Regions from separate parts of the Pseudoalteromonas sp. 2CM37A genome, predicted to be linked through region 2. Evidence: predicted binding sites of a transcription regulator. Region 2 holds the regulator's gene; the other holds the start of a gene.
The links. The regulator sigma-54, encoded in region 2, starts transcription at its own class of promoters, with help from an activator protein. The targets are predictions, from matches to a motif close to GTTGGCACGNNNNTNGNNT.

Region 1: the regulator sigma-54 is predicted to act here: its motif matches at 6,571-6,589, upstream of fliS (flagellar export chaperone FliS).

Annotation. Positions count from the first base shown of each region.
Region 1 covers NZ_JALNTJ010000005.1:22,015-33,460, forward strand. The annotation lists gene flgL (flagellar hook-associated protein FlgL) at 1-8, shown strand, start outside; gene MTF68_RS19710 (flagellin) at 284-1,816, shown strand; gene MTF68_RS19715 (flagellin) at 2,094-3,620, shown strand; gene MTF68_RS12545 (flagellar protein FlaG) at 3,787-4,221, shown strand; gene fliD (flagellar filament capping protein FliD) at 4,283-5,722, shown strand; gene MTF68_RS12555 (hypothetical protein) at 5,814-6,110, opposite strand; gene fliS (flagellar export chaperone FliS) at 6,115-6,516, opposite strand; gene MTF68_RS12565 (sigma-54 dependent transcriptional regulator) at 6,877-8,313, shown strand; gene MTF68_RS12570 (DNA-3-methyladenine glycosylase I) at 8,605-9,198, opposite strand; gene MTF68_RS12575 (ATP-binding protein) at 9,331-10,443, shown strand; gene MTF68_RS12580 (sigma-54 dependent transcriptional regulator) at 10,440-11,446, shown strand, end outside.
Region 2 covers NZ_JALNTJ010000003.1:237,487-248,932, reverse strand. The annotation lists gene MTF68_RS08500 (calcium/sodium antiporter) at 1-293, shown strand, start outside; gene MTF68_RS08495 (KpsF/GutQ family sugar-phosphate isomerase) at 296-1,267, shown strand; gene kdsC (3-deoxy-manno-octulosonate-8-phosphatase KdsC) at 1,268-1,819, shown strand; gene lptC (LPS export ABC transporter periplasmic protein LptC) at 1,816-2,370, shown strand; gene lptA (lipopolysaccharide transport periplasmic protein LptA) at 2,360-2,908, shown strand; gene lptB (LPS export ABC transporter ATP-binding protein) at 2,905-3,630, shown strand; gene MTF68_RS08470 (RNA polymerase factor sigma-54) at 3,700-5,199, shown strand; gene hpf (ribosome hibernation promoting factor) at 5,227-5,514, shown strand; gene MTF68_RS08460 (PTS sugar transporter subunit IIA) at 5,519-5,971, shown strand; gene rapZ (RNase adapter RapZ) at 5,991-6,836, shown strand; gene MTF68_RS08450 (HPr family phosphocarrier protein) at 6,877-7,149, shown strand; gene mgtE (magnesium transporter) at 7,409-8,767, shown strand; gene MTF68_RS08440 (zinc-dependent metalloprotease) at 8,814-11,243, opposite strand; gene MTF68_RS08435 (class 1 fructose-bisphosphatase) at 11,399-11,446, shown strand, end outside.

The sequences.
Region 1 (11,446 bases), on a different contig from region 2:
ACTTATAAACAGATTATAAGCAGAAATACCTTGCCGCTTTAGTGAATACAAAGCGGCAAAAACCTCCCTCAAAAAAGCGGCAATAATTTGTCATCCCTCCAGCTAAACAGATAACTTAATTATTAATGTATAACATTTTATAAAAAAGCATTTAAAAACATTGGTTTATATTGATTTAAAAGTTGGCACAGTAAATGCTTTTCTAATAATTAGAAATTATCTAATAGTGGTTCCTGTTAAAACGTGTTGAACCACACTCTGTTTAAACCTAGGAGATGGTAAAATGGCATTAACAGTAAATACTAATGTGTCGTCACTGAACGCACAACGTAACTTAACAAAATCTGGCGAAGGCCTAGCAACGTCAATGGAGCGTTTGTCATCAGGTATGCGTATTAATAGCGCAAAAGATGATGCCGCCGGCCTACAAATTTCAAATCGCTTAACCTCACAAATAAATGGTTTAGCTGTCGCCCAGCGTAACGCCAATGACGGTATCTCAATGGCGCAAACTGCAGAAGGTGCGATGCAAGAGTCGACTAATATTTTGCAGCGTATGCGTGAGCTTGCTCTGCAATCGGCAAATGGTTCAAACTCTGCTGATGATAGAGAAGCGCTTCAAAAAGAAGTATCAGCATTACAAACAGAGTTGACACGAATTGCGGAAACTACTTCGTTTGGTGGGCAGCAGCTATTAGATGGGTCTTATGGTACAAAGGCTTTTCAAGTGGGTGCAAATGCAAATGAAACAATTAATTTATCACTTTCAAGCGTTGCTGCAGATGAAATAGGCACAAACCAAACAACATTACAATCAGCAGCGGCTAACGGTTTTGGTCAAGCTGAAGCGGGAGCTACACTCCCCACAAATGCTATTACTGCAACTGATAAGTACACTATAACAGGGCGCGATGGTAAGGATGTTGAAGTTACCCTTGATGCTAATTCAAGTGCTCGCTCTGCGGCAGAGAAGATTAATGGTTTAACAGACAGCACTGGGGTGGATGCATTGGCTAAAACACAGGCTAAAGTTGCATTTGCTGGTAGCTTATCAACAGATGATACTATGAGTTTTGACTTGAATGCTGGTGGAACATCTACAGCTGTTTCGTTTACTGCAAGCGGTACTGTCTCTGATGATTTAAGTGCTCTATCTCAAGCAATAAATAAAGATTCAGCTAAACATGGTGTTTCCGCTTCTATAGAAAATAATGAACTTATCTTATCAAACGATAAAGGTGAAGACATAACGATAGAGAATTTAGACGTTGTCGATAATGCTTCGGCGCAAGTTGCCGGCGCAGGTTTAACTTTAAATGGTTTGGATTACAAGGGGAATGCATCAAATCCAGCAGTAACGGCATCGGTGACATCGGATGGCGATAACGCAGCGCGTGTAATGGGTTCTTTACAGTTTAACTCATCAGAGTCGTTCAAAATTGAAGCAAGTGCAGCTACAATGGCCACAGCTGCTAACACTGCTTATACAAGCGAAGTTGTTAGCGTTGATACAATTGACATTAGTACGCAAACTGACTCTCAGGATGCTTTAGCAATAATTGATAATGCAATAGCTAATATTGACGCTCAACGCGCTGATTTAGGTGCGGTTCAAAATAGGTTTGGCCATACAATAAGTAACCTTGCTAATATAGCTGAAAATGTGTCGGCATCACGTAGCCGAATACAAGATACAGACTTTGCAACTGAAACAGCAGAAATGACTAAAAACCAAATATTGCAACAAGCAGGTACATCAATACTTTCTCAAGCAAACCAGATACCACAGGCTGCAATTAGTTTATTAGGTGGCTAATCATCTAGTTAACTAAAACTCTTTATTATAAACGCACTTCAATTTGAAGTGCGTTTTTGCTTTTTGAGATAGCGAAAATTAATAAATTATTATTTTTATTTAAAAACAAGTAATTATGTTTTAATTAAACAAATAAACTAATTTATTTTTAAAATACTTCTAAAGATAATTTATTCCCTGCCGTTAACTTAACCAGAACAGAGCTTGAACATACAATTGTGACAGCTCTTGGTTAAATCTAAACAGTCACATTACGAAAGTAATCAGGAGTTTTATTATGATTTCAGTAAATACAAATGTATCTTCACTAAACGCTCAACGTAACCTATCTCAATCAGGTTCTGACCTAGCAACGTCAATGGAGCGCTTATCATCAGGTATGCGTATTAACAGCGCAAAAGATGATGCGGCAGGCTTACAAATTTCAAATCGCTTAACATCACAAGTTAATGGTTTAGCAGTAGCTCAGCGTAACGCCAATGACGGTATCTCAATGGCGCAAACTGCAGAAGGTGCGATGCAAGAGTCGACTAATATTTTGCAGCGTATGCGTGAGCTTGCTCTGCAATCGGCAAATGGTTCAAACTCTGCTGATGATAGAGAAGCGCTTCAAAAAGAAGTATCAGCATTACAAACAGAGTTGACACGAATTGCGGAAACTACTTCGTTTGGTGGGCAGCAGCTATTAGATGGGTCTTATGGTACAAAGGCTTTTCAAGTGGGTGCAAATGCAAATGAAACAATTAATTTATCACTTTCAAGCGTTGCTGCAGATGAAATAGGCACAAACCAAACAACATTACAATCAGCAGCGGCTAACGGTTTTGGTCAAGCTGAAGCGGGAGCTACACTCCCCACAAATGCTATTACTGCAACTGATAAGTACACTATAACAGGGCGCGATGGTAAGGATGTTGAAGTTACCCTTGATGCTAATTCAAGTGCTCGCTCTGCGGCAGAGAAGATTAATGGTTTAACAGACAGCACTGGGGTGGATGCATTGGCTAAAACACAGGCTAAAGTTGCATTTGCTGGTAGCTTATCAACAGATGATACTATGAGTTTTGACTTGAATGCTGGTGGAACATCTACAGCTGTTTCGTTTACTGCAAGCGGTACTGTCTCTGATGATTTAAGTGCTCTATCTCAAGCAATAAATAAAGATTCAGCTAAACATGGTGTTTCCGCTTCTATAGAAAATAATGAACTTATCTTATCAAACGATAAAGGTGAAGACATAACGATAGAGAATTTAGACGTTGTCGATAATGCTTCGGCGCAAGTTGCCGGCGCAGGTTTAACTTTAAATGGTTTGGATTACAAGGGGAATGCATCAAATCCAGCAGTAACGGCATCGGTGACATCGGATGGCGATAACGCAGCGCGTGTAATGGGTTCTTTACAGTTTAACTCATCAGAGTCGTTCAAAATTGAAGCAAGTGCAGCTACAATGGCCACAGCTGCTAACACTGCTTATACAAGCGAAGTTGTTAGCATCGATGAGGTAGATATTGGAACGCAATCTGGTTCTCAGGATGCTTTGGCTATAATCGATAACGCAATAGCTAATATTGACGCTCAACGCGCTGACTTAGGTGCGATTCAAAACCGTTTTGACCATACTATTAGTAACCTTGCAAACATCTCTGAAAATGTATCTGCATCACGTAGCCGTATTCAAGATACAGATTTTGCAACTGAAACAGCAGAAATGACTAAAAACCAAATTTTGCAACAAGCTGGTACGTCAATTTTATCGCAAGCGAATCAGTTACCACAAACAGCACTTAGCTTATTAGGTTAATAAGTTAAACGTTATAGCTTAATGAATAGCTAGCTAGTACATAAAGTCAGTATTAGTTTTAAAACAAGGAGGTGGCTTTAGCTACCTCCTTTTGTGGTTTAAGGGTATAAATTAAGCTATTGTTAGTTTAATAACTATACAAGTTCGGCAAAGTTTAGGAGGCGTTATGAACACCATTACTTCAAACGCAGAAGTTACGATAGCATCAACATCTTTAACTGGTGAAGATAAACAAGTAGGGCAGTCTGGAGCGACATTGACTCAGCGCGCTGTTGATGACGTAAATAAAACGGATGAACAAGGCTCGCAAAACCAGTTAAACAATCACTATACGCAGCAAAGCTCTGAGGGCAATAGTTCACAAAACCAACAACTTGAGCGTGAACAGCTTGAAAAAGTGGCGCAACAATTGCAGGAGTTTATGGGAGAGATGAGCCGTAGTTTGCAATTTCAAGTTGATGAAGACTCAGGCCGTGACGTTATTAAAATTCTCGATAAAACCAGTGGCGATGTAATTAAGCAATACCCTTCGGAAGAAGTATTAAGCTTAGTGTCAAAGCTTTCTGAATCTGCGGGTATTTTAATTGATCAAACTGTTTAGCGGCTATTGTTACTCGTGTATTTAGAGTTAGCTTATTTTAAGGTGTTTAAAGAGGTGAAGTATGTCTATTTCGTTTAATGGTTTGGGCTCTGGCTTAGCTGTATCAGACATTGTTGATGCATTAGTGAATGCTGAGCAGGCCCCTGCTGAGGCTCGTTTAAATACTACTGAAAGTAACTTAACTACAGATATATCAGCTGCAGGCGCATTAAAATCTGCTTTAGAGCAGGTGCAAACGGCTATGGAAGCATTAGGCGATAGTGATAACTACCAAAAGCGTAGTACGTCTGGTAATGATGACTTTATATCAATTAGTGCAGATGAAGACGCCCAACCAGGAAGCTATAACGTAAAAGTTGATGCATTAGCGCAAGCTCATAAATTGTCATCTCCTGCATTTGCTGCCGATGAGGCAATTGGCGCCGGTGTAATTACAATTGGCTCTGGTGAAAACAGTTTTTCCACTGTTCTGTCTGCAACTAATACCTTAGAAGATTTACGCGACCAAATTAATAACGGCCCCTTTACGGGCAGCGATAGTAATGACTCGGTTGTGGCGACTATAGTAACCAGTGATGATGGCCAGCATTTAGTACTTACTAGTAAAGAAACTGGTGAAGACAATGCAATTACTATTACCGTACAAGATGACGATGGTAATAATACTGACACTGGTGGGCTCTCACGGTTAGCTTACGATGTATCTGACGCAGACCCGCTAAACCATACTACAAACCTAACAGAAGTAAACGCTGCACAAAATGCACAAATAACTATTGATGGCACATTAACGGTATCAAGCAATACTAATGAATTTAGCAATGTAATTGATGGCGTGGATATCACCGCAAAAAAATTGCATGATGCCGACGATGATATGAGCGATATATCAGTCACTGAAAATAATAATAATATACAAGCAGGTTTAAATAGCTTTATCACTAGTTACAACGAACTGTTAGAGCTTAGTAATAATTTAGGTGCATCAGGTGAAAGTGGCGCTGGTGTAATGGCGGGAGATTCACTACTTCGTGGTGTTATGTCAAAACTGCGTAGTGAAATAACTGAGTCGGTCGATTTAGGTGATGGTAATTCATTATCACTTTCACAATTAGGTGTTGAAACAGACCGCTATGGTGTTTTATCACTCAATACTGAAACACTAAACGAGCAAATAGATTCAGACGTAGATTTAGTACAGCAGTTTTTTGTGGGTAGTGATGAAGATGAGGGCGGCTTTGCCCAGTCTTTTGATGACTTAATGAGCTTTTATACAGATTCCGATGGTATTATTCAAAACCGTATAGACAGTAAAACAAATCAACTAGAAGATATCGATGACCAACGACTTAGCCTTGCCAGCAAGATGGAGTCGTTATCAGACAGGTTATATGCTCAATATAATGCCATGGATTTACTGGTAGCGAGCCTCAACTCTACAAGTAGTTATGTGCAAGCACAGCTTGAAAATATGCCTGGCGTGGTGAGTAACAATTCATAACCAGTAAAATTCGTTAGGCCTATAAAAAAACCGTTTTATAAACGGTTTTTTTATGCTTAATTAAGTTTAAATAGCGCTGTGCGATACTTAGTTAAACTGATTTGTAGGCAGAGATAGCTTTACCTGATTTTTTTTGCTTAATTATGGCTTTTGATGATTCGTTCTTTTTAGCCATTGCTTGCTTGCTTATAGTGTTAATAGCAGCTTGAATAGCCTCTAATTCTTGAGCTTTTGGCGGGGCATCACTTTCGCACCAGTTTTTAAGCTCAATATTTAAAGTATCCATACTAGGTTTAGCTTCATCAGCTTTATTGCTTTGTACTAATGCTTCAATATTATTAAGCAGCTCATTAATATGCTTTGCTTTAGCTGAAAGGCTTTGACCCATAGCCTTATACCGCAGGGCTGCGTTGATCTGCTGGAATACTATCCCAGCCTTCTTTTATTTCTTTAATGATGCTTGAAACTTCAACAACTGCTTCAATATCATTATTTATATTAGCTTGAGTTAACTTACGTTGGCAGTAAGCGTATAACGCCAATAAATTATCAGAAATACTAGGATCTTGTTCTACTTCTAAGTTAAGCGCATCTTGCAGTGCACCTAATAATAAAATGCATGCTGAGAGGTTTTCGCCTTTTTTTTCTATTTCTTTGCGTTCAATAAAACCCTTAGTAGCGGCTAAGCGACCAATAATATTACTAAAAATAAGGTTTATTTGTTCATACGGCGCCATTTCTGCAATGTTACTTGCACGAACTTGACTGTATTTTTTCAGTGAGACATGTGCCATGGGAAAATCCTAAAATTTAACTACTAAAATTATGTAAAACTAATATCAAAACAAAAGCAATATTAATGCCAAACGTTTTACTATCGTATAGTTATCGGCACTGCTGCTTTCAACTTAAGTAAATAATAGCTTATATATTTCGTATAATGGGTAATTTGTCCTTTAAAATTTTAGTAAGCTTTTATATTGGGTTTATATAAACTGATACTTAATGATTAATTCTTAAGTATGATTGATTTTACTAATCCGTCTATTTTTTGGCGTTTATGTCAAAAAACCGCCGCTATTACTTGCATCCATTCAGATCTCGCTTACAATTTAGCTAATAAAATAAATTAGTGAAATTATGGCTCGCTAACTATGATCTTGATTTTAGATAATAATAATAACCGTGCAATAGGATTAAATGCATCGCTTACCTTTATTGGGGAAGCTGTGCAGTTACTTGACGAAAGTGATTTTGAGCAAGTATCTAGTAAGTATCAACAACAAGAATGCATTGTTATTTTAGGTGCATTGCAAGGCTTAGATCATGAAAGCTTAATTAAGCGTTTTCCAACCCTGCCTTTTTTACTGATTGGTGAAACACTCAAGCCCTTATTAAGTATTGCTAATGTAGTGGGCTTAATTTGTGAGCCGTTTAATCACGAAGTAACCACACAGTTATTACACGACTGCCAACAGTACCAACGTATGTTGCCTGGGAGCCACAAGCAGCATAAACCACACAAAACATTTGATGGTTTAGTTGGCGAAACTGATGCAGTTAAAAACGTACGCTTTTTAATTGAGCAAGTGGCTAAAACCGATGCAAACGTGCTTATTTTAGGCGAATCGGGTACAGGTAAAGAGGTGGTTGCGCGTAACGTCCATTTATTATCTAAACGCAATACGGGGCCGTTTGTACCAGTAAACTGTGGTGCTATTCCTGGAGAGTTGCTCGAAAGCGAGCTATTCGGTCACGAAAAAGGGGCGTTTACCGGCGCTATTTCTGCACGTAAAGGACGCTTTGAATTGGCTCAAGGCGGTACGCTATTTTTAGATGAAATTGGCGATATGCCGCTGCAAATGCAAGTAAAGTTATTGCGTGTATTACAAGAGCGCAGCTACGAGCGTGTAGGTGGCACAAAAGCGATTCAAGCAGATGTACGGGTGATTGCCGCTACTCATCGCAACCTTGAGGAAATGATTGAAAAGGGCAGCTTTAGGGAAGATTTATATTACCGTTTAAACGTGTTTCCTATTGAAAACCCGTCTCTTAATGAGCGTGCAGACGACATACCTTTATTACTTAAAGAGTTAATGCGTCGTGTGAATGAGCAAAGTGGTACGTCGGCTAAATTTACAGAGCGCGCGGTAGAGAGCCTAAAAGAGCATGCTTGGCCTGGTAATATTCGAGAGCTTGCTAATTTAGTGGAGCGCATGGTGATTATGTTCCCTGAAAAAGTAGTGGATGTACCCGATTTACCCAATAAATATCGCTACATCGAGGTAGACGCATACGAGCCAGAATACCCTGAAGAGCTACTTGAAAAAGATGCCTTTAACGATATTTTTAGCTCAGGCTTTAGCGATTATGATAATGAACCAGAGCCTGAATTTAGCCAACCGGGATCTGGCGTATTACCTGAAGAGGGTATAGAGCTTAAAGATTATTTAGCAGAGCTTGAAATAAGCTTAATTACCCAAGCGTTAGAGCGTTTTGATTACGTTGTTGCGCGCGCCGCAGAAATATTAGGTGTAAGGCGTACTACGCTTGTCGAAAAAATGAAAAAGTACAATCTATCGCGAGATTAACAGTATGCAAATGGTGAAAGACTTTTCGTTATTTATTATTCATTTTTGAGGAATTAATTTACGGGCTTTGCCCGTCACGCAAGCAAGCTTCGCGTTTACAAGATAAACGCAAACTTAAACTTTGGCGGTAGACGCAAAGCTTGCTCGCGTAAAAAGCGCAGCTTTTAATTACTTAACCCCCCAAAAAACGAGATCAAATGAGAAACCACAATTAACTTACACGTTACTTCTCAAAAGCGAAGCGTCTCTTCACCTTTTTATGAACAGATCACTTTTATGCTGATAAATCACTTATTCACTAAACGCCTTTATAATTTCTTCTTTTCTAAAACAATCATTACTGTGATCGTTTACCATGCCACAGGCCTGCATATGTGCGTATACCGTTGTAGGGCCCAAAAATTTAAAACCTCGTTTTTTTAAATCCTTTGCAAACGCTTTTGACTCCTCGGTAATTGCAGGGGTATCTTCAACACTATTTAAATCACTAATAATTGGTTTATTGCCCACAAATTGCCATTGGTAATTACTAAAGCTGCCAAATTCTTTTTGAATCTCAATAAACCGTTGAGCATTATTAACGGTGGCAGCAATTTTTAAGCGGTTCCGCACTATGCTCTCATCTTGCATTAGCCGTTCTATATCATCGGCTGTAAAGTTAGCCACTTTTTGCACATTAAAATTAGCAAATGCTTTTTTATAGCCTGCGCGCTTTTTTAAAATGGTGTACCAACTTAAGCCCGCTTGCGCCGACTCGAGGGTAATAAATTCAAATAATTTCGTATCGTCATAAAGGGGGACTCCCCATTCTTCATCATGGTATTTCACATAATCAGGCTTTGTGGCGTCGAGCCATGCACAACGGCATTTATTTTGCTCACTCATTATTATTCCTTTTAGTGTGCGTCATTTTTTTGTTACGCGATATTGTAAGGTAACTAAATGAAAAATATATAAAATAATATTGGTATAAATTGTGCATTTAGCCCTGTATCTACATCATTAAGAGATTTGATTATGGCCCTTGCGAGTGTACTTAAACCACAGTTTATTACTGCAAAACAGTATAACCCATGTTTACTTCAAGAAGAGTACATTGGTGAATTAAGTGATTTAAGACAGCAGGCAAGTTGGCTGTCGCACTTAGTTGATACCATGCCTGCGGGTGTTGTAGTGCTTGATGGCAAAGGGCTTATTGCAAAAGCCAATCAAATAGCGATTGATATGTTAGGCGAGCCGCTCGAAGGAGAGAAGTGGTTTAACATTATTCAGCGCTCTTTTCGTCCCCACCAAGATGATGGACATGAAGTGTCGCTCAAAGATGGGCGCCTTATAAAGCTTGATATTACTGCGCTAGCGCCAGAGCCTGGGCAATTAATATTAATGACAGATTTAACAGAAACGCGCCGTTTGCAAAAGCGCGTAGCCCATATGCAGCGCCTAAGCGCGTTAGGTAAAATGGTGGCTTCGCTTGCGCACCAAGTGCGTACACCGCTTTCGGCGGCTATGTTATACGCGGCCAATTTGGGCTCTAAAAAGCTACCAGAGTCATCACGCGATAACTTTCAAACTAAGTTAATGTCGCGTTTAAAAGATTTAGAAACCCAAGTTAACGATATGCTACTTTTTGCCAAAAGCGGCGAGCAACAAGTGGTTGAACAGGTTTCTATGCAGCAGCTTTTAAACGAGGTAAAACTAGGTGCCGATGCAATGGTGGCCTTAAATAACAGCTCACTTGTTGTTGAGCTACCAGAGCCAGACATAGAAATTACCGGTAATAAAACCGCGCTGGCCAGTGCTATTCAAAACCTTATTCACAATAGTATCCAAATTATTGGCAGCCAAGCCCTGGTGACATTGAAAGCGCAGCGCGATAGCAGCGAACCCGATACCGTGCGTATTAGCGTATGCGATAACGGCCCTGGTGTAGAGTTGAGCCAAATAGAGAAAATTTTTGAACCGTTTTATACCACAAAAAGCCAAGGTACAGGGCTTGGGCTTGCTGTTGTAAGCTCTGTGGCTAATGCGCATCAAGGACGTGTTGAAGTGGTTAATAATGCCAATGGTGGTGCATGTTTTAGTTTATTGCTGCCCATATGCACGGCCTCAACGCAGGAGAAAACAGCATGAGTAATACAATACTAGTGGTTGAAGATGATGCAGGTTTAAGAGAAGCACTCATAGACACGTTAGAAATGTCGGGTATTGCCTGTGTTGCAGCCGATAGTGCTGAGCAAGCCATGATCCAATTAAAAAAATCTGAGTTTTCATTAGTGGTCAGTGACGTGCAAATGGGCGCGATGAGCGGCCTAGATTTACTTAGAAGCATTAAGCTTAACTACCCAGATCTCCCCGTATTAATGATGACTGCCTATGCAACGATTGATGATGCAGTAGAGGCAATGCGCTTAGGCGCAATTGATTATATGGCTAAACCATTTGCCCCTGAGGTGCTTTTAAATATGGTTAGTCGGTATTTACCCGAAAAGCCAAAAGACACTGACGGCCCAATTGTTGCCGACCCAAGCAGTATTGCGCTTTTAGAACTGGCGAGCAAAGTGGCGCGCTCAGATGCAAGTGTTATGGTGCTAGGCCCTAGTGGCTCTGGTAAAGAAGTGTTAGCGCGCTACATTCACGATAAATCAAACCGATGCGATGCGCCTTTTGTGGCAATAAACTGTGCGGCTATTCCCGAAAACATGCTTGAAGCCACTTTATTTGGCTACGAAAAAGGCGCGTTTACCGGTGCAATACAAGCATGCCCAGGTAAATTTGAACAAGCCCAAGGCGGCACCATATTACTTGATGAAATAACCGAAATGGACTTGGGGCTGCAAGCTAAGCTATTACGGGTATTGCAAGAGCGTGAAGTTGAGCGTTTAGGTGCCCGAAAAACAATTTCACTCGATGTAAGAGTACTCGCAACCAGTAACCGCGACCTAAAAGAAGCCGTTGCAGATAATCAATTTAGAGAAGACTTATATTATCGCTTAAATGTATTTCCTCTAATGTGGCGACCGCTTTGTGATCGCCCAGGGGATATAATTGTATTGGCTAAGCATTTAATAGAGCGCCATTTAGTTAAAAGTAAAGAGCCGCTAGCAACGCTTGATAGTGCCGCTGAACAAAAATT
Region 2 (11,446 bases):
CTTCTGTAGCGGGTGTACTTAAAAACGAAGATGATTTAGCCCTAGGTAATATTGTGGGCTCAAATATATTTAATATTTTAGCGGTATTACCGCTTGCAGGTATTATTAACCCATCAGTGGTTGACCCGTCACTTGCAAACCGCGACATACTTATTATGTTAGGTGCTACGCTTGCGCTTATTATTATGTCATTGAACTTTAGAGGTTCTCAGCGTATCAATAGAGTAGAAGGTGGCCTATTACTCATCGCATTTTTGGCGTACCAAGGTTATATTTTTAGTCAAGTAGGGTAACAATGGCACAACTAAATTTTATAGAGCAAGGTTTACGCGTATTAAACATTGAACGCCAAGCGCTTGCTGATATTACACAATATGTTGACGAAAACTTTCATAGTGCGTGTCAGCTCATGTTTGATTGCCAAGGCCGCATTATTGTTATTGGCATGGGTAAATCAGGCCATATTGGTAATAAAATTGCTGCTACCCTTGCAAGTACAGGCAGCCCTGCTTTTTTTGTTCACCCAGGCGAAGCAAGCCATGGTGATTTAGGCATGATAACCAAAAATGACGTGGTTATGCTTATATCAAACTCGGGCGAAACCAGCGAAGTACTTAATATTATTCCGGTGCTTAAACGCCTTGGTGCAAAAATAATATCGATGACGGGTAACCCGCTCTCTACTATGGCAACACTTGCCGATGTGCACGTATGCATAAAAGTAGAACAAGAAGCGTGTTTATTAGGTTTAGCGCCTACTGCAAGCACCACTGCCACTTTAGCGATGGGTGATGCAATGGCGGTTGCGCTTTTAGAAGCACGCGGCTTTACCGCCGATGACTTTGCACTCTCTCACCCTGGCGGCAGTTTAGGTAAGCGATTGTTGCTCACTTTAAAAGATGTAATGCACAGCGGCACAAACACCCCTATTATAGGTGTAACGCAAACAATTAAAGACGCGTTAATAGAAATGTCAGCCAAAGGGCTGGGCATGACCGCTATTGTAGATAACAATCAACAGCTTGCCGGCCTTTTTACCGACGGTGACTTACGCCGTATTTTAGAGCAAAGAGTTGATATACATAGCACCGCTATTAGCCAGGTTATGACCAAGTCATGCACAACCGCCACGGCCGATATACTTGCAGCTGAAGCCCTAAACATAATGGAAAACAAACGTATTAATGGTTTAATTGTGGTCAATGATAAAAACCAGCCAATAGGCGCCTTAAATATGCAAGACCTCTTAAAAGCAGGAGTATTATAAATGCAATTTGAAGATCTCTATCAACCGCTAAGCGATGATGCCAAAGCACGCGCCAAAAAAGTAAAACTACTCATATGCGACATTGATGGTGTATTTTCTGATGGCCGAATTTACCTCGGTAACCATGGCGAAGAATTAAAAGCATTTAATACAAAAGATGGTTTTGGCATTAAAGCGCTGATCAATAGCGGTTTTGAAGTTGCGGTCATTACGGGGCGTCACTCAGAAATAGTACAAACTCGCATGAGCAGCTTAACCGTGCAGCACATTTATCAAGGCCAAGAAGACAAACTTATTGCTTATCAAGAACTCAAAAACACTTTAAAGTTAACTGATGAACAAATAGCCTACATTGGCGACGATGGCCCTGACATGCCAGTAATGGAGCGCGTTGGCTTTGCCGTTGCAGTAAACGATGCGCACCCGCTTATTAAGCGCTTATCGCATTACACTACGCAAATGCCTGGCGGCTTTGGCGCCGTTAGAGAGCTCACAGACTTACTTATGCTAGAGAATGGCATAACGCTTACAACACAAGGCACCAGTTCATGAATGCAGCACGCGTTATACTCAGTGCGTTATTCATCGGCTGTATGGTTTGGCTTTGGTACCCTTATTTTACCCAAACCAATGTAGCGCTAGAGCAAGAACCTGAAGTAATTGCAAAGCCCGATTACACCGCTATAGAGCTTAAGCAAACAGCCTATGACGAGCAAGGCAAAATAAGCCATAAAGTCACAGCGGCTAAAATGGAGCTGTACCAACAGCTTGGTTTTACATTTTTTGAAAAACCTATTTTTACTTTATATAACGAAAAACAAACATGGCGAATAAATGCAGACGAAGCAACGCTTTACGAAGATAAACAACTTATTTTAGAAGGCAATGTGGTTGCTAAAAATTTAGTTGATAACGCCATGATAGATAACATCAATGCCGATAACATCGAAGTCGACATTAAAGCGCTAACAATGCGCTCTGAGCAGCCAGTGGTTGTCACTGGGCCTAATTTAAAAATTGTCGGTAAAGGCCTTGAAGCCGATTTAAAAACCGAAGTAATAAAACTAATTAACCATACGCGAACAATATATTATGACCAATAAACTCACTAAAATACTTATTATCCCATCGCTAATGCTTGCATTTAGCGCCTCTGCTGCTGAGCCTGCTGCTCAACCGCCAGCAAATCAAATTTCTATTAGTGCAGACCGTCAAGAAGGCCAACTTAAAGAAAACGTAGGTATTTTTGAAAAGAACGTCGAAATTGTGCATGGTAATCGCAAAATTACAGCCGACCGACTCGAAGTACATAAACGTGAAGACTTAGGGGATAACAAACAACTCCTTATTGCCACTGGCAGCCCAGCCTACTTCGAAGAAAAACAAGACGACGGTACCGTAATGAGTGCCAGTGCAAACGAAGTACGTTACGACGTAGCAAAGCGCTTTTTAACGCTTGTTGGCGATGCTGAAGTCGCACAAGCCGGTCAAAAAATTAATGCTAAAAGTATTACCTACGATATGCAGCAGCAGCTTATTAGCGCAGAAAAAGACGAAAACTCTACGGATCGTGTCCACACAATTTTAGTGCCTGTTGAAGCAAAAATTAAAGAAAAAACAGGTAACGAAGGTCAACCATGAGCACCTTAAAAGCAGAACTATTAGCAAAAAGCTATAAAGGCCGCCAAGTTGTAAAAAATGTAGGCCTTGAAGTGGAAGCCGGCAGCATTGTTGGCTTATTGGGCCCTAATGGCGCAGGTAAAACCACCACCTTTTACATGATTGTAGGGTTAGTACCTAGCGACAAAGGTAAAATTTCTATTGATGATAACGACATTACGTTATTACCTATGCACAGCCGCGCCCGTTTAGGCATTGGCTATTTGCCGCAAGAGTCATCAATATTTAGAAAGCTGACAGTTTATCAAAACCTAATGGCTATTTTAGAAACGCGTAAAGAGCTCAATAAAGCCGCGCGAGAAGAAACGCTTAACAACTTACTTGATGAATTTAGTATTCAGCATATTCGCGATAGCCAAGGTATGGCGCTTTCTGGTGGTGAACGCCGCCGTGTAGAAATTGCCAGAGCACTGGCAGCTAACCCTAAATTTATTTTATTGGATGAGCCTTTTGCTGGTGTTGATCCGATTTCAGTGTTAGATATAAAGAAAATAATAGAACATCTTAAAAACCGTGGCATTGGCGTATTAATTACCGATCACAATGTAAGAGAAACCCTTGATGTTTGTGAAAAAGCCTACATTGTTTCTCATGGGGAGCTAATTGCATCTGGCACCCCAGAACACGTATTAAATGACAAAACTGTACGCGATGTTTATTTAGGCGAGCAATTTAGGCTGTAACATTTAAGCCACACCTACAAGCATCTGCTAATATTAATTATAACAACATAAAAGGATTGTTAGAGATACATGAGGCAATCATTACAGCTGCGCATGGGCCAGCAACTTACAATGACTCCACAATTGCAACAAGCGATTCGCTTGCTGCAGCTCAGTACATTGGATCTCCAGCAAGAAATACAAGAAGCACTTGATAGCAACCCGCTATTAGAAGTAGAAGAGCAAGATTACACGGAAGAGTCGGCTGGAAAAAATGAACAAAAAGCAGATACGGATGATGTAACCGTAAGCGCATCGGCTGACGATACAACCAGCGAGTACGAGCAAGACAGTGGCGAAGCTTTAAATAAAGACACCGTTAGCGATGATATGGCAATGGATGTAACTTGGGATGAGTACATGAGCGCAGCCCCTGCGGCATCCTCAGGCCCAATGCCAGAAGATGAGTCTATTTATCAAGGTGCCTCTACTGAAACGCTACATGAGTATTTAATGTGGCAGCTTCAGCTTACTCCTTTTAGCCCAACTGACGAAGCCATTGCTATTGCCATTGTAGAAGCTGTAGATGACTCGGGTATTTTAACGCTAAGTTGCGAAGAAATTTTAGAAAGCTTTAACCAAGAAAACGATGACGAAGTTGAAGTTGAACTTGATGAAATAGAAGCCGTTTTAAAACGTATTCAGCTATTTGACCCTGTAGGTATAGCCGCGCGCAGTTTACAAGAGTGCTTGTGTATTCAGCTAAACCAGTTTGATAAAGACACCCCTTTTATAGAACAAACTAAAATGATCTTAACCGATCACATTGATCTATTAGCGGCACGCGACTATCGTACATTAATGAAAAAGACTAAGCTTAAAGAAGACGAGCTTAAAGAGGTCATGACCCTAATACATACCCTCAACCCAAAACCTGCAGATACAATAGTAAGGGAAGAGTCAGAGTATGTAATACCGGATGTGTCGGTTAAAAAAATAAAAGGCCGCTGGGTGGTAGAGCTAAACCCAGATAGCATGCCAAAAATACGCGTAAATAGTCAGTACGCGGCTATGTCACGTACCGTAAAATCAAGTGGTGATAGCCAATTTATTCGCTCTCACTTACAAGAAGCTAAATGGTTTATAAAAAGCCTTGAAAGCAGAAACGACACGCTGCTCAAAGTAACAAACTGTATTGTAAAACAGCAACAAGCATTTTTTGAACATGGCCCAGAAGCCATGAAGCCAATGGTTTTAAACGATGTTGCTGAAATGGTAGAAATGCATGAATCGACAATTTCGCGTGTTACTACGCAAAAATATATGCATACGCCACGTGGTATTTTTGAGCTTAAGTATTTTTTCTCAAGCCACGTAAGCACTGAAAACGGCGGAGAGTGTTCATCAACCGCAATACGTGCCCTAATTAAAAAGCTAATTGCCGCGGAAAACTCAGCTAAACCATTGAGTGATAGTAAAATTGCGGATATATTGGCAGAGCAAGGAATTAAAGTAGCTAGACGCACAATAGCAAAATACCGTGAATCGCTAGCTATTCCACCGTCAAATCAGAGAAAGAGTTTGATATAAGACGTAAAAAACAAAGAGGAAATGCTTATGCAACTAAACCTAACTGGTCGTCACGTAGAAGTAACTGATTCACTTAGAGACTATGTAAATAATAAATTTGCAAAGCTAGAAAGGCACTCAGATCATATTAGCAATGTGCATGTCATTCTCGATGTAGAAAAACTCAACCAAAAAGCAGAAGCGACTATTCATGTAAGTGGCGCAGATTTATTTGCCTCAACAGAGCACCAAGATATGTATGCCGCTATAGACTCGTTGATTGACAAGCTCGATCGTCAAGTCATAAAACATAAAGAGAAGCTTGCTAGACACTAATATTATGAAATTAAGTACATTAGTATGCCAGGACTGCAGCAAAGCTGCGGTCCTTTTTAGTAGTAAAAAAAGAATTTTAGAGTTTATCAGTGAGCTTGCTCATGAAAAGCTCCCCTACTTACCACAACAAGATATTCTTAATGCGCTGGCAAGCAGAGAAAAGCTAGGCAGTACAGGCATTGGCCGGGGGATCGCCATTCCTCATGGCAGAATGGGTGGCGTAGAAGAGCCGCTGGCTTTAGTACTTGTTAGCGACACGCCTGTTAACTTTGATGCTATTGATAACTGCCCTGTTGATATTTTTGTTGCACTCATCGTACCAGATGGCGATAACCAACAGCACCTAAAGACTCTGGCAACCATAGCTGATAAACTGAGCAACAAAGAATTTTGTAAACAGCTGCGTAGTGCTAAAACCGATGCAGAGCTGTATCAAGTAATTGTTGATCAATCGTAGTAAATACTAAGGGCTATAAATGGAGTTAATTATCATAAGCGGCCGTTCTGGTTCAGGTAAGTCGGTTGCTTTACGCGTGGTTGAAGATTTAGGCTATTATTGCGTAGATAATATTCCGGTCAACTTACTGCCCTCTTTAGTGCGAAGTGTTTCAGATAACTATGACAAAATAGCCGTTAGTATAGATGTTCGTAATATCCCCAAAGAACAAGACGAATTTAACGATATTCTCGAGTACCTTCCTGACTTTGCTAAACCCACACTGTTTTATTTAGATAGTGATGATCAAACACTGATCAAACGTTTTTCAGAAACACGCAGATTACACCCTTTATCCATCGATTCACTGCCGCTTGATTTAGCAATAAAAAAAGAAAAAGAACTGCTTGATGTACTCGTAACGCGCGCTGACTTTATGCTTGATACCACCGATTTAAGTGTGCACCAATTAGCAGAGTCAATTCGCGAAAAAATACTGGGTAAAAAAGATAAGCAACTTATTGTAACGTTTGAATCGTTTGGCTTTAAACACGGCATACCTAAAGAAGCTGATTATGTTTTTGATGCTCGCTTTTTGCCAAACCCCCACTGGGAGCCTGAACTTAAACCGCTTACGGGCCTTGATCAACCAGTAAAAGATTTTTTGGCAAATCACAGCATAGTGCAAAAATTCACTTGGCAAATTCAAACCTTTGTACAAACTTGGTTGCCACACTTAGAGCGTAATAACCGTAGTTACCTCACTATTGCAATTGGCTGTACTGGTGGTCAACACCGCTCGGTTTATTTAGCGCAAGCCATTGGTGAGAGCTTTGCTATGACGCATCCGAATGTCAAAATTCGTCATCGTGAGCAAGAAAAGTAACCTTAAAATAATAACCTGTTCAGTTTAGGTATAGTAATTTATGCGCTGTGAAGACACATTTTTAATAAAAAATAAATTAGGCTTACACGCCAGAGCGGCAACGGTCCTTGCGCAATTAGCTGTGCAGTTTGATGCTAAAATCACCTTACACCAAGATGATAAAGAAGCCGCAGGCGACAGCGTATTAGCTTTAATGCTACTTGAAAGCAGTAAAGGTAAAGAAGTTAAAGTAGTCTGTGAAGGCCCTGATTCAGAGCAAGCTTTGCATGCGGTTGGGCAATTAATTGCACAACGATTTAACGAACAAGAATAATTTAAAGCACCATAGCCTTATAAGTTAAAGACTTATCTGGCCAGACTATAGAGATTTAGTAAATTAGGGTATTCCGACTCGCCTAATTTAGTGCTTTAATTTAGGCTAATAAAGCCATGCCCCTGCTAAATTTGGTTACTTAATTTTAAACACTAATTTAGTCCCAGCATTGGGTTTAGCACAAAAAATAAAGAAAATAACAGTGGGCAACTCCACTTACTAAACACCTTTCCATTACACAAAAATATTTAGGATGCCAATGCCAGAAGCGTTTGAACAAGACTATCCACTACAGCAACTAAAACAAGTGACTAAATCACTTAATAGTGGGCAATTTGTTCAAGTAAGACGCATGCTAGCAAAAACAGCACCTTGTGATACAGCACTGCTGCTTGAATCCTCTCCGCATAAAATTAGACGCATGCTTTGGCAACTGGTTGACCCAGATGTGCAAGGGGATGTGCTAGAAGAGCTCTCTGAAGATGTACGTTTAGGTATCATTGCACAAATGGAACCTGAGCATATTGCCGCGGCCACTGAGGATATGGGCCACGATGATTTAGGTGAAGTCCTACGTAGCCTACCTGATACCGTGTACAAAGATGTGGTTAGCGCTATGGATACGCAAGACCGCGAACGCGCTACACAGGCCTTATCTTACCAAGAGCGCTCTGCAGGCGCGCTAATGAACACCGATACGGTGACCATTCGCCCAGACGTTACACTTGATGTTGTGCTGCGTTATATTAGGCTACGCGGTGAGCTGCCAGAGGGCACCGATGATTTATACGTTGTTGATAAACATAACTGTTTTTTAGGTGCATTATCACTTAGTACACTGTTAACTAATCCGCCTGAAAAAATTGTTCAAGATTTAATGGATGAAGACTGTGAGTCTATCCCTATTTCGATGGATGAAAGTGAAGTTGCTCAGTTATTTGAGCGCCATAACTGGATATCGGCCCCTGTAGTCGATGATAACGCCCACTTGCTTGGGCGTGTCACCATTGATGATATTGTTGATGTTATTCGTGAAGATGCAGAGCACAGCTTATTAAGCCTTGCCGGTCTTGATGATGAAGAAGACACCTTTGCACCTGTTTTAAAAAGCTCAAAAAAACGCTCAGTATGGCTTGGCGTTAACTTACTCACAGCCTTAGCTGCCGCCTTCGTGGCCAGCTTTTTTGAAAGCACCTTAGATATATTACCTATTTTAGCTGTACTCAATGGCATTGTTCCCTCAATGGGTGGTGTAGCAGGTAGCCAGTCTTTAACTCTGGTTATTCGCGGTATTGCCGTAGGCCATATTAACCAAACTAACCAACGATTTTTAATGGCTAAAGAGCTGGCGATAGGCGCATTAAACGGGGTTATTTGGTCAATACTTATAGCCAGTGTAATTGCGCTTTGGCAATGGGATTTTATGCTTGGCGGCGTGCTAGCATTTGCGATGTTTATGAACCTAGTAGTGGCTGGTGTTGCTGGCGCATGTATTCCTATTTTATTGAAAAAAATGAATATAGACCCTGCACTTGCCGGTAGTGTTGTACTTACAACGGTGACTGATATTGTCGGTATTTTTGCCTTTTTAGGCACCGCAACGTGGCTACTTATTTAGCAACCTGAGCTCAGGTTAAGTAGCCACTACACACTAAAACATATAATTAAATTGGTGAGCCCGGTGGCATTGGTAAACCACTGAAGTTTTCAGGCCACTTACCTACTTTTAAAAACTGTTTTATTTGCTCTGCTAAATACTGTTTAAACGCGCTTTCTCCTACACTGGTATTACTTAACATTGAGTTTTGATTGTACTCTTTGCTTAATTTTACCAAGTAGAAACGTAACTGCGCCTGCACCTCTGGGCTTACCTTGTCGCTAGTGACTAAATCAGCCATATTTTTTGCAGTTAAAAATTGCACCCGCTGGGTGATTTTGCCTTTCATTGTATTAGGTGATGACACATTAAACACCTGGCTGTAAAGCTGCTCTAACAGCTCATCTAAGCTGTAAAAATTAGAATTACGTACTTGTTGTTGAGCTAAACGATTTAAACGCTGTGGGTTTAATAATAACGATAAACTATGCTGCGCAGCTACTTCTGGCAAGGCCATCGCATCAAGTGTTACACCCGTACGCCCTGTTATGCTTTCACGCGATTTAGACTCGCCATACGCTTTTGGCGGAATAAGCGCTAACACCGACTCAGGCAAAATTAAATTAGCCGGTTTTAATGTTGTTAAAATAGCACTAAGCGCCGCTTGCTGCTGCGCTTTTGCAACCACTTGTGCGCCCTTAGCAGGTGAGTCGTTACGTGTTTCGTATTCGTAGTTAACCCCCGCAATTAGCTTAACTGCAGCCTCTACTTGATAGCGATGAAATAAATAAAGCGGCACGAGTTTTTCTTCTAACTGCGAGAGTGCATCGCCCGTTTTAATGTTGTTAATACCAAATTGCGAAAGCGCTTTTTTACGTACATCAAGCACTCTAAGTAACTCTTGCGCTGGGTTAGTACCGTTATCCCATAAGTGCGCTGTAGGGTGTGCCCCGCCCTTTGCGCGTGCGTCGCTATCAGATATAAACTCAAGGCCCTTCGTTTTGTTCTCTTTTAATATTGCTGCAAGCTCAGCACTTTCATCTTGATTAGTAAAGTCGCTGTAACCATATTTAATAACTTGGGTATCCCATACGCCCATACCGCTTGCATAGCCGCGGGTTACATCAAGCTCGCCTTGCTCGTTAAAGCTAAGTAATGGGTGCGGGTAATCCATAACCGACGCTCTATCCCCCACCGAGGCTGCAAAGTTATGTGCAATGCCCAGCGTATGGCCAATTTCGTGTGCACTTAACTGGCGAATCCTATCAAGTGCCATTGCCTGTAAGTTTTTAGCCGGCTCGTTACCTTTTAAATAAGGCGCACCGAGGGCTTCTGCAATTAAAATATCTTGGCGTACACGCAATGAGCCTAGTGTTACATGCCCTTTGAGTATTTCGCCGGTACGAGGGTCTATAACAGAGCTTCCGTAAGACCATCCACGTGTAGCACGATGCACCCACTGAATAACGTTATAGCGAATATCCATAGGATCAGCATTGCTCGGCAATACTTTGACTATAAATGCGTTTTTATAGCCTGCTGCGCTAAAGGCATCATTCCACCACTTACCGCCTTCAAGTAACGCGCTTTTAACCGGCTCAGGCACGCCAGGGTCTAGGTAATAAGTAATGGGCTCTACGGGTTCACTAATCGGTAAACTTGGATCTTTTTTAGCTAAGCGATGACGCGGTATATAGCGCACAAACATAGATTCACCAAGGGGGGCTGCATAGTCTTTATGCTCAATGCTCCAATACCCTGATTGCGGGTCAAATTTACGTGGCGTGTATTTATCATCAGGTAATTTAATAAGTGAGTGGTGCATATGTACAGTAAGTGCGTATGCATCGGCGCTTACTTGGCGCACAAATTTACCTGGTTTAGTACCCTTAAACGTTAATACTGCTTCAAGCTCGGTATTTTTTACAAACGCTTTTGAGCGATTAATATACACAGCGCTGCGTGATTCATCAAGGCTAAAGCTGCCTTGCTTGCGCGCTGCAAGCGTACGGCTTACCCCGTGCACATCGCTTAATAAATAAGGTGTGTAATCAATCAGGAGCGTTTTTTCGCTTTGCGCTACCACTTTAAAGCCCGCTAAAATACTGGATGCAAAGGCCTCTTTAATACTTTGCTGCTCAGCTTTGTTAGTGGTATTAGCGCGATAATATGTATTAAGCGCGCGCAACATTACTTTATCGCCAAAACGCTCAAACTGAACTAAATGCGTGTTACCAAGTTGGCCTCTATCTAAGCCTATATCATTCGAGCCAACTCCATAGGGTAAGCTTTGCTGAAGCAAAAATTGCTGCTCTAATTTATCTACTTTTAAAAACACTTTGCCGTTTTGAGTATCGTAGTAAAACGAAAAGTACCCAGGAAAGTGATTCATTTGCGCAGTAAATTCATCTATAGGCTTAATTGCTGCGTGCGCTTGGGTTATCATAGAGCACAGCACAGTAAAGAATATGTAACTTATTAGTGGTATTTTTTTCATAATCTTATCTTTGTTATTGGCGTTTTAAGTACAATTAGGTGGCACCATTATTACAGTGCTATTTAAACAATACAGGTATTTAAGACGAAATTCAGCGCACTAAGTTAATCTCTCTCACATTTAGATTAGCTAGTACACGTTATCAGGAAAATAGAATGCGTAGACTCCCACCAGTATTACTAGAAGACGGTTGTCCTAGAGAA